One region of the Streptomyces sp. NPDC014894 genome, then DNA from elsewhere that is predicted to be linked to it. Evidence: riboswitches for the same ligand, from Rfam matches in the RefSeq annotation. Region 1 holds a riboswitch; each other region holds the start of a gene.
What was found. Region 1 has a riboswitch for cyclic di-AMP ahead of ACF089_RS29370 (C40 family peptidase). Riboswitches for the same ligand answer to the same signal wherever they lie in the genome.

Region 1 (3,267 bases):
CCCTTCTGCGCGGCGCGCTCGGCGGCCAGTTGCACACCGCGCGCCTCCGACCGGTCGTGGTGGCGGGATTCGGCCTGTGCGACCGGGGCCGCGACCGCGCCCGCGAGGAGCGTGCCCGCTATCAGAGTGCCGGTAGCGCCGAACATCGCTGTGCGTCTCACCAGGAACTTCCCTTCTCTCGTCGAGTCCTTCGGGGGATCCTCGCGTGTGAGGGGTGTGCGGCGACAGGTCGTACTGCTGTTTCTTTACCGAACCAATAACCGGTGCTCCGAGTCCCGCTGAGCGGTACATCACCGGACAGGGACGCGAACAGGCCATCGGAATGACCAATTCCGGCCGATCGGATCGGGCGCGGCGAACCCTCTCCGGGGCGGCGCGAGTTGACCGTGCGCACAAAACGGGCGCGGGCAGGCGCGCGGACGCGGACAGGGGCGCGGGTGCGAATCAGGCAAGACCGCGTACAGAGTGACGAAGGCGGACACAACTCCGCCCCCTTGGTCACGCGGTGATAACGGGACCGCTCGGGGGCGGCGACAGCGGCGCGGGGTCAGCCGATGAGACCGGGACCGGCCGCCCGCACGCCGTCGCGCGCAGGCTGCCGGACCGGTCCAGGACGCCCCGGACCGGCGTCGGCCGTCGCGGCCGCCGGAGGCTTCCCGCACCGGGCCGCCGCCGCCCGACCGCCTCCGCATACGGCTCCGCCGGCCACGGCGGCCGAGTCCGCACGAGCCGGCTCCAACGGAATCACATATGCCACGTACACGTCATATCGCCCGTGCATTCCGTATATCTCTGGCGAAAACCGGCCCTGGCGAGGCCCTCCCGGGGCGGCCGACCCGAGGACCCGTCAACCGCCGTTCGAGTGCCGGGAGTGGTCATCCGTTTGATGTAGGCGACGCCCCCACGGCGACTGGGGCCGAGTTGCGCATCACAGAGGGCGATCTCTTGGAATGCTGTATTCCGGCGCTGGTACGGGCATGCTCAGGTGTCGAGGGCCGGACCGCCCCGGGGCGCTGTCCACCTGAACAGACCAAGGGTGTTAAAACTCACATATCGCCGTTTCCGCTCGGAAATCTGACACCTCGTGGGTCAAGATCCGTGGGACGACAAGCCCCCGTCACCTCGGCGGGGCAGTCCGAGCGGACGCCGAGTCCTGCCGCCGCTTCGGATGACTGGTCGACAGAAGTGCTTCGGCAGGAGTGGAGGACCCAAGCAGTACGGGGCATCCGGGAGATCCGGAAGTCCCTCGGGGTGAAGCCGCGTCATGCGGCCGGGCACCTTCGTCCGCCCGAACCCGACAGGTCATCCTTCACAGGCGGCTGACGAAGGGTTGCGCATGAGTGCGCAGAAAAACGTCCCGTACCTGATGAGTCGGGCGGGGGCCGTGTCGGCCCTCACCCTCGCCGCTGTCGGCGGATCGCTGCTCGTGCCGGGGGGCACGTCCGAGGCGTACGCCGCGTCGTCCCACGCGGGCAAGGCACTCAAGGTGGCGGCCTCGAAGAAGGGCGCTCCCTACGGATACGGAGCAGCGGGCCCCTCCCGCTTCGACTGCTCAGGTCTGACGGTCTACTCGTACAAGAAGGCGGGCAAGAAGCTGCCGCGTACGGCACACCAGCAGTACAACAAGACGAAGAAGGTTTCCTCCTCGTCGCGCAAGGCCGGAGACCTGGTGTTCTTCCACTCCGGCGGCTACGTCTACCACGTCGGCATCTATGCCGGGAAGGGGAAGATCTGGCACTCGCCCAAGAGGGGTTCGTGGGTGAAGCTGGACAAGATCTGGACCAAGAGCGTCAAGTACGGCCGGGTGCGCTGACAGCACGCCACCGGGCCCGCGCCGACCGCCGGTGACCTTCCGGCGGTCGGCGCGGGGCGTCCATGGGGCCGGGGGCCGCCGCCGTCCGCGGCGGCCCTTCGGTCAGCCGGAGGCCCGCGCGGCCCACGGAAGGGCGATCCAGACGGTCTTGCCGCCCTCCTCGGTCGGGGTGACCGTCAGTTTTCCGCCGTTCGCCGCCGTGAGACTGCGCACGATCACCATCCCCCTGCCGTTGTCCTGGCGCACCGCGGCGGGCAGCCGCTGGGGCCAGCGCGGGTGGCTGTCGGTCACCCCGATCCGCAGCCGGTCGTCCCGTTCCAGTTCCAGTTCGACGGTGAAGGTCGGCGACTGGCCGAAGGTGTGCTGCACGGCGTTGGTGGCGAGTTCCGAGACGATCAGCCGGATGGTGTCGACGGCGTCGCTCCCGGCCGGCAGACCCCATTCGCGGACCACGTCCGCGACGAATTTCCGGGCCACGGAGACCGAGGCCGGATCGCTCGGCAGAGTGACGGAAGCTTCCTGAAGGTCTGCCATGACGACGCCGTCCCTTTCCCACCGCGGCCGGGCTCCGAACTCGAAGCGGAGGGTTGCGCGGGCGGCCGCGGATTGCGCTGGTGGCCAGAGTGCCACTCATCGTGCCCCGGTAGGAGTCGATCCCCCAAGATATGCATATATCTGTCGCTCAAAGCGGTGAACTCTGCGACGCGAGACCGTATTCGGCGGCCGGAACCACTTGGATCGCGGGCGAACCGATCCGATGGAACGGAAGGGATGCCCCATGCAGCACGGTCCGGCGGTGCGCCGCCGCAGGCTGGGCGAGGAACTCCGCAGACACCGGCTGGCCGCCCGGCTCACCAGCCGTCGCGCCGCCGAACTGGCCGGCTGGCACCAGTCCAAGGTGAGCCGGATCGAGACCGGCGCCAGCGGGGTCAAGGCCGAGGACGTGACCCTGCTGCTCGATCTCTACCAGGTCGGCGATCCCGAGCCGCGGCTGCTTCTGGAGCGGCTGGCCGGAGCCGCGGACGGCCGGGAGAGCGGCTGGTGGAAGGCGTATCAGGGGCTGCTGCCCGCCGAGTACCGGGACTTCATCAGCCTGGAGTCGCAGGCGGGATCGGTGCGCACGGTGGAGACCTCGGTGGTGCCGGGGCTGCTCCAGACCCCGGAGTACGCGCGGGCGGTGACCCGGGCGACCCTCACCGAGCTGCCCGAGGAGAGCGTCGCGTCCCTCGCCGAGGTGCGGATCGCCCGTCAGGCGGTGCTGCGCGCGGAGCCGCCGCCCGAACTGAGCGTCCTGGTGGACGAGGCCGCGCTGCGGCGCGAGATCGGCGGGCCCCGGGTGATGCGGGAGCAGCTGCGGGCACTGTCCGCCGCGGCCGAACTTCCCCAGGTGCGGCTCCAGGTGGTGCCGTTCTCGGCCGGTGGCTATGCCGGACTGGCCGGTTCTTTCGTTATCT
Region 2 (3,267 bases), on a different contig from region 1:
GAACAGCCCGCGCCCGTTTCCCAGGGGGCCGGGTCCCTTTCCGCCCGCCCGGCGGCCCGGGGGCTTCCGCCCGGCGGCCCGGGGCTTCCGGCCGTGCGGTCCGCGGGCTTTCGGCGGCGGCCCGGTCCGCGGGCCCCTCGCCCCGAGGGTCCTTGATGCGCGGGCCGCGGCCCGCCCGCCCCCGCCCGGCCTCGTGTCGCCCGGTTGGACGGCGGCCGCTCGCCCCGCCGACCGGTTGCCGCGAGGCTGAGAGGGGCGCTCAACCGTGCCCGCAGCCGTCGGCGCACCGGTCGGGAGAGCACCCTTGGCGCAGCAGGAGGAGCCCAGCGGGCCCGGCGTCCGCCGCTTTGTCCGGATGCTGCCCGCGCTGATGATCCTCGGCGGCGTGGTCTTCGACCTGGCCACCCCGGTGAAGTACACGGCCGCCCCGATGTTCGCCGCGGCCCCGCTGATCGCCGCGCCCTTCTTCTCCTGGCTCATCACCCTGTGGACCGGGATCGCGGCGACGGCCGCGGTGATCGTGCTCCATGTCCTCCAGGACATGTTCGCCGACCCCATGGCCGTCACCGAGCTGGCCACGGTCATCACGGTGGCCGGTCTGGCGCTGCTCATCAACCGGGTGGTGCGGCGCGGCAGCGAGCGGCTGGCCTCCGCCCGGGTGATCGCCGAGACCGCACAGCGGGCCGTGCTGCCCACCCCCGCCGAGGAGATCGGCGGGCTCCGGATCGCCGCCCGCTACGAGGCCGCCCTCGCGGACGCGTTCATCGGCGGCGATCTCTTCGCCGTACAGGACACCCCGCACGGCGTCCGGCTGGTGGTCGGCGACGTACGGGGCAAGGGGCTGGGCGCGGTCGAGGCGGTGGCGGTCGCCATCGGCGCGTTCCGCGAGGCCGCCGAGCAGGAGAGTTCGCTGGAGGGGGTGACCGGGCGGCTGGAGCGGGCGCTGACCCGCGAGGCCCGCCGGCGGGAGACCCTGGACGCCTTCGAGGCGTTCACGACCGCCGTGCTGGCGGAGATCCCGCGCGGCGGCGGCGCCGTACGGCTGGTGAACCGCGGCCACCCGCCGCCGCTGCTGCTCCGTCCGGACGGCGGGCTGGACGTCCTGGAGCCCGCCGAGTACGCGCTGCCGCTCTCCATGGGCGAGCTGGGGGCGCTGCCGGACCGGGCGGAGGAGTATCCGCTGCCGCCGGGTGCCACCCTGCTGCTCTACACCGACGGGCTCTCCGAGGCCCGGGACGCCCGGGGGGTGTTCTACGACCCGGCGGTGCGGCTGCGCGGCCGGGTCTTCTCCGGGCCCGGGGAGCTGCTGGACGGGCTGCTGGACGATGTGCGCCGGCATACGGGCGGGGGCGCGACGGACGACATGGCGCTGCTCGCGGTGGTCCGGCCGCCGGAGGCCAAGCGTCCGGAAGACCGGCTGCGCGGCGGGATCCGCCTGTGAGGGCGGCATAAAGACCCGCACGCTGCGTAGTCAATACAGAGCCCTCTGATAACAATTGATATACCGTCAGTTCTTTTGTGGCTCCCGACGGGCGCTCAAGTCGCCCGAATCCGGCTGCTTGTGTCCGGGTAAGTCCATGGCAAAGAGATTAAAGATCACTCGGAACAACTTGGAATCCGGACCGCGTGTCTATTAACGTTCGATAACGCAGCGCGGTCGCCCAGCCGTCGTCAGGACGGCGCCGTGCGCGAGCGCCGAATCCCGCAAGGGAACCGGGGAACCACCAATTGGGGTGAATCGGGCTTCGTCCGCCGCACAGTTCGCGGTGAGCGACGCCCGTAGGAGACCTTCCTGCTCCGAACCCGTCAGCTAACCCGGTAGGCGAGAAGGAAGGAAAGGAGTGCGCCTCAGTGGCGTCCAACACCCCTGCCCCGGAATCGCCTTTCAGGACCGGTGTCTTCAGCGAGGACGGGGCCGAACGGTCCGTCGGTGAGTGGAATCCCACCGCGGAGACCGTGCGTCCGGTGCGCGGCCGGCACCGCCATCGGGTGATCAAGCAGCGCGGCGGATTCGCCCGCAGCTCCACCGTGCTCGGCGTCGGTGTGATCGCCGCCGTCGGAGCCGGCGGCATCGCCACCGCGCAGAACAAACCGGCCGTCTCCATATCGCTGCCCGATGTCGAATCCCTTCCCGGCATCGGCTCTTTCATGTCCGAGGACGCGGCCGAGCCGGACACCGCCGACACCGCCGACGCCTCCGGGTACGAGACGATGGGCGGCATCGGCGAGGAGGTCGGCGCCCAGCAGAGCACCACCACCGCCGCCGAGGCGCTGCGCTCCCGCATCCTGGAGCAGGCCGAGGAGCAGCAGGCGGGCGCCGAGGCCATGGCCCAGGCCGCCGCTGAGAAGGCCGCCGCCGAGAAGGCCGCCAAGGCCGCCGAGAAGGCGGAGAAGGAGGCCCAGGAGCGCGCCAAGGAGAAGGCCGAGGCCAAGAAGGCCGCGGAGAAGGCGGAGAAGGAGGCCCAGCAGCGGGCCGAGGAGAAGGCCGAGCGGGAGGCGGCGGCGAAGGCCGAGGCCGAGCGCGCCGCCAAGGCCGCCGGGAACTTCTCCCTGCCGACCTCCTCGTACCGGATCACCGCCACCTACGGCCAGTCCGGCTCGATGTGGTCCTCCGGCCAGCACACCGGTCTCGACTTCGCGGCCCCGGCCGGCACCCCGGCCAAGGCCGTGACCACCGGCACCATCACCTCGGCCGGCTGGTCCGGCTCGTACGGCTACCGCGTCGTGCTGGAGCTGTCCGACGGCACGGAGGTCTGGTACGCCCACCTGTCCTCGATGACCGTGAGCCCCGGCCAGAAGGTGGCTCCGGGCGAGACCATCGGCCGGGTCGGCTCCACGGGCAACTCCTCCGCCCCCCATCTGCACCTCGAGGTCAAGACGCCGGGCGGCTCCGGCATCGACCCGCTGTCCTGGCTGCGAGGCAATGGCCTCACGGTCTGACCGGGGCCGGGGCCCAGCGGGCCCGAGCCCCACGCGCCGGAGTCCTTCGGGCGTGGGCCTACGGGCCCGATCCGTTCGCCCCCCGGTCCCGGCCCTTCGGGGCCGAGGCCCGCGCGGCGGCGCCCTTCGTACACACAGCTCCCGGCGGTCCTGGCACCACACCCCCCGATGCCAGGGCCGCCGGGTCCCGTCCCTCCGCCCGCCGGGACCCGGTCAGCCCCGGTAGGGGTTGTACCCCTCGTAGTCCCGGTACGGCGGGGGCACCCACACCCGGCCCGTCGCCCGCGCCGCGTACGTCAGCGCCGGAGCCGCCTCGTCCTTCCGCTG
Region 3 (3,267 bases), on a different contig from region 1:
CATGGCGGTTCGCCACCGAGGAACTGGTCCTCGGCGGCGAGCGGATCGCGGCGGGGGATCCGGTGCTCGTGGTGCTGGCCGCCGCGGACCGCGATCCGGAGAGATTTTCGGAACCGGACGTACTCGACCTTTCCCGGCGCGACAACCAGCACTTGGGGTACGGGCACGGCATCCACTACTGCCTCGGCGCGCCGCTCGCCCGGCTGGAGGGGCAGACGGCCATCGCCACCCTGCTCAGAAGGCTGCCGGACCTTCGGCTGGCCGCGGATCCGGCGGATCTGCGATGGCGCGGAGGGCTGATTATGCGTGGATTGCGGACCCTGCCGGTGGAGTTCACGGGGCGTTGAATTGACGGTCCGTCAGGATTGTGACTTTCGCGTGATCTCCGCTGCATCGACTTGTGACGCGTGTTCGAGTGCGGCTACGTTCACCCCGTCTCAAGCAGTCAGGCGAAAGGCAACCGTATGCTCTCCGGGAATGGGCGACATCGCCGACCCCGCCAGGTTCCGGCTCTCGTCGTCGCGGCGGGGGTGACGGGATCGGCCATCGCGATCCCCCTGCTCGGCGCGGGTTCGGCGGCCGCGGTCGAGTCCACGACATGGGACCGGGTCGCGGAGTGCGAGAGCGGCGGCGCGTGGAGCGCCGACACCGGCAACGGCTACTACGGCGGGCTCCAGTTCTCCCAGGAGACCTGGGAGGCCTTCGGCGGTACGGAGTACGCCTCCCGCGCCGACCTCGCGAGCCGCTCGCAGCAGATAGATGTGGCCGAGAAGGTACTTGCGGCACAGGGCGCGAAGGCTTGGGCCTCCTGCGCCGCGATGGCGGGTCTCACCCTCGGGGCCGACGCCGGCGGCACGGAGCCGTCCTCCTCCCCGAGCCCGGCCGAGAAGGCCGAGCGCGCGGCGAAGGAGTCGAAGGCTCCGGCCCCGGGTCCGACCCAGGGCGTGGGCAGCGGCGCGGACAGAGCCGGCGGCACCGGCCCCGGCGCCGACCGGGAGGTCGCCAAGAAGACGGAGAAGGCCGCCGAGGAGGCGGGGAAGGCCACGGAGAAGGCGGACAAGGCCACCGAGAAGGCCGAGAAGGCCGACAAGGCCGCCGAGAAGCCCGCCGGGAAGCCCGAGGGCTCCGGCAAGCACCGGGGCGAGCCCGCCGAGGAGCCGGCGACCGGCTCGAACCGTACGGACGACGCCAAGGCGGGGAACGGGTCGGACGGCGCCCCCGCCGCCGGCGGACCGCCCCGCTCCGACGGGCAGGACGAGACGGCCGTACCCGAGGACGGGACCGCGACCGGCGATCCGGTCGCCGAGCGCGAGGCGGACGCCGGACACCCCTCCCGGGGCGAGTCCCCGGCCCGTGACGCCGTCGAGAAGACGGCGGACGAGGCCGCGGAGGGCAAGGCGGAGGAGAAGGACGGCGCGTACACCGTCCGGCCCGGCGACAGCCTCTGGGCCATCGCCCAGGCGCAGAAGCTGGACGGCGGCTGGAACGCCCTCTATGAGGAGAACCGCGAGACCGTGGGCTCCGACCCCGATCTCATCCACCCGGGCCAGAACCTCGACCTCGCCTCGAAGTAGGGGCAGTTCGATGCCCTCTGTCCTAGTTTGCTCAAATGAGACAAGGGTCTCTTTGCGGTAACTGGCCCACATAGCCTTCCGGAATCTCGCATTCCAGGCCCGACCTGCGGAAACGCAAGGTACCGGAGTGGCGCGATGGGCGATTTCTCCCCGATGTTCTCCTTTGAACATCGGGGAGAGGTGCGCTTACGGTCTGAACCGCTCGCCACCGCGGGCACCACGACCGTCACGCCGAATCCTGCCGTCGGTCGGGGGAACACGACGCTCAGTGCGCCGAAGGCAGGAGCGGGGGACCCAGGTAAGCGCCGGGCGCCGGCCGTCGAATCCGACGGCGGGAACCGGCTAGGGGTGAAGTCGCGCGCAAGGACGCGTGACCGGGCAACTCACTTGGCCCGAACCCGACAGCTCACCTCGTAGGCGTCGGTGAGGAGACGTTCCATGCTGTTTTCCGGCAAGGGCAAGCACCGCCGCCCGTCCAAGGCTGTCCGTATCGTCACGTTCGCCGGTGTCACCGGTGCGGCCGTCGCCGCCCCGCTGATCGGCGCCTCCACCGCCTCCGCGGCCACCGCCGCCGAGTGGGACAAGGTCGCCCAGTGCGAGTCCGGCGGCAATTGGTCCATCAACACCGGCAACGGCTACTACGGCGGCCTCCAGTTCTCGGCCTCCACCTGGGCCGGTTACGGCGGCACCGCGTACGCCTCCACCGCCGACAAGGCGTCCAAGGCCCAGCAGATCCAGATCGCCGAGAAGGTCCTCGCCGGCCAGGGCAAGGGCGCGTGGCCGAGCTGCGGCGTCGGCCTGTCCAACGCCGCGTACGGCGGCGGCTCCGCCGAGGCGGCCCCGCAGCCGAAGACCCAGCCGAAGGCCGAGCAGGCCCCGCAGCAGCAGGCCCCGCAGCAGGCCCAGCCCGAGCAGCGCACCGAGGCCCCGACCACCCGCTCCGAGCGCACCGAGGCCCCGGCCGCCGCCCCGCAGCCCGCGCAGCAGCCGCAGTCGAAGCCCGCCGGCGGCTACCAGAAGGGCGACGGCGAGTACGAGGTCAAGGCCGGCGACACCCTCAGCACCATCGCCGCGGCCGAGAAGGTCGACGGCGGCTGGTCCAAGCTCTTCGAGCTGAACAAGGACATCGTCGACGACGCTGACGTCATCTACGTGGGCCAGCAGCTCGACCTGAGCTGACGCACCCCGCCGGCCCTCGCGGCCGGCGCCCCGGGCCGCCCCGCCCGACCGTACGACCCGAGCCGTGGCCCCGCCCCTCCGCGGGTCGCGGAACGCCCCGGTCCGCGCGCTTCCCCCGAACGCGCGGACCGGGGCTCTCTTGTGTTACCAGTCAGTAGGCAGGGTCGGTCCGTCCCCGGGAGCTGGACTTCACCCCCTTTTTCGTCCCAGGGGGCGGGCATCCGCAGGGCGGGACCCGCCCGCCGGTTAGGCTCTTGTCGCAAGGCCAAAGAGACCCTGCACTTCACGCGTCACATCCCAGAAGGAGATGCTCGTGCCGTCCATCGACGTCGTCGTAGCCCGGGAAATCCTGGACTCCCGAGGCAATCCCACGGTCGAGGTCGAGGTTGGCCTCGACGACGGCAGCACGGGTCGTGCTGCAGTGCCGTCCGGCGCCTCCACCGGTGCCTTCGAAGCCATCGAGCTTCGCGACGGCGACCAGAACCGCTACCTCGGCAAGGGCGTCGAGAAGGCC

Region 2: it holds a riboswitch for cyclic di-AMP, as region 1 does, so the genes downstream of both, ACF089_RS32500 (M23 family metallopeptidase) here and ACF089_RS29370 (C40 family peptidase) in region 1, are expected to answer to the same signal.
Region 3: it holds a riboswitch for cyclic di-AMP, as region 1 does, so the genes downstream of both, ACF089_RS24740 (transglycosylase family protein) here and ACF089_RS29370 (C40 family peptidase) in region 1, are expected to answer to the same signal.

Annotation. Positions count from the first base shown of each region.
Region 1 covers NZ_JBIBWD010000015.1:67,841-71,107, forward strand. Annotated here, with positions in the region: gene ACF089_RS29365 (alpha/beta hydrolase) at 1-146, opposite strand, end outside; cyclic di-AMP (ydaO/yuaA leader) riboswitch at 1,177-1,334, shown strand; gene ACF089_RS29370 (C40 family peptidase) at 1,337-1,813, shown strand; gene ACF089_RS29375 (ATP-binding protein) at 1,916-2,347, opposite strand; gene ACF089_RS29380 (helix-turn-helix domain-containing protein) at 2,592-3,267, shown strand, end outside.
Region 2 covers NZ_JBIBWD010000019.1:137,598-140,864, forward strand. Annotated here, with positions in the region: gene ACF089_RS32495 (PP2C family protein-serine/threonine phosphatase) at 305-1,441, shown strand; cyclic di-AMP (ydaO/yuaA leader) riboswitch at 1,684-1,840, shown strand; gene ACF089_RS32500 (M23 family metallopeptidase) at 1,852-2,940, shown strand; gene ACF089_RS32505 (PrsW family intramembrane metalloprotease) at 3,154-3,267, opposite strand, start outside.
Region 3 covers NZ_JBIBWD010000010.1:254,661-257,927, forward strand. Annotated here, with positions in the region: gene ACF089_RS24730 (cytochrome P450) at 1-347, shown strand, start outside; gene ACF089_RS24735 (transglycosylase family protein) at 531-1,574, shown strand; cyclic di-AMP (ydaO/yuaA leader) riboswitch at 1,836-2,009, shown strand; gene ACF089_RS24740 (transglycosylase family protein) at 2,013-2,753, shown strand; gene eno (phosphopyruvate hydratase) at 3,061-3,267, shown strand, end outside.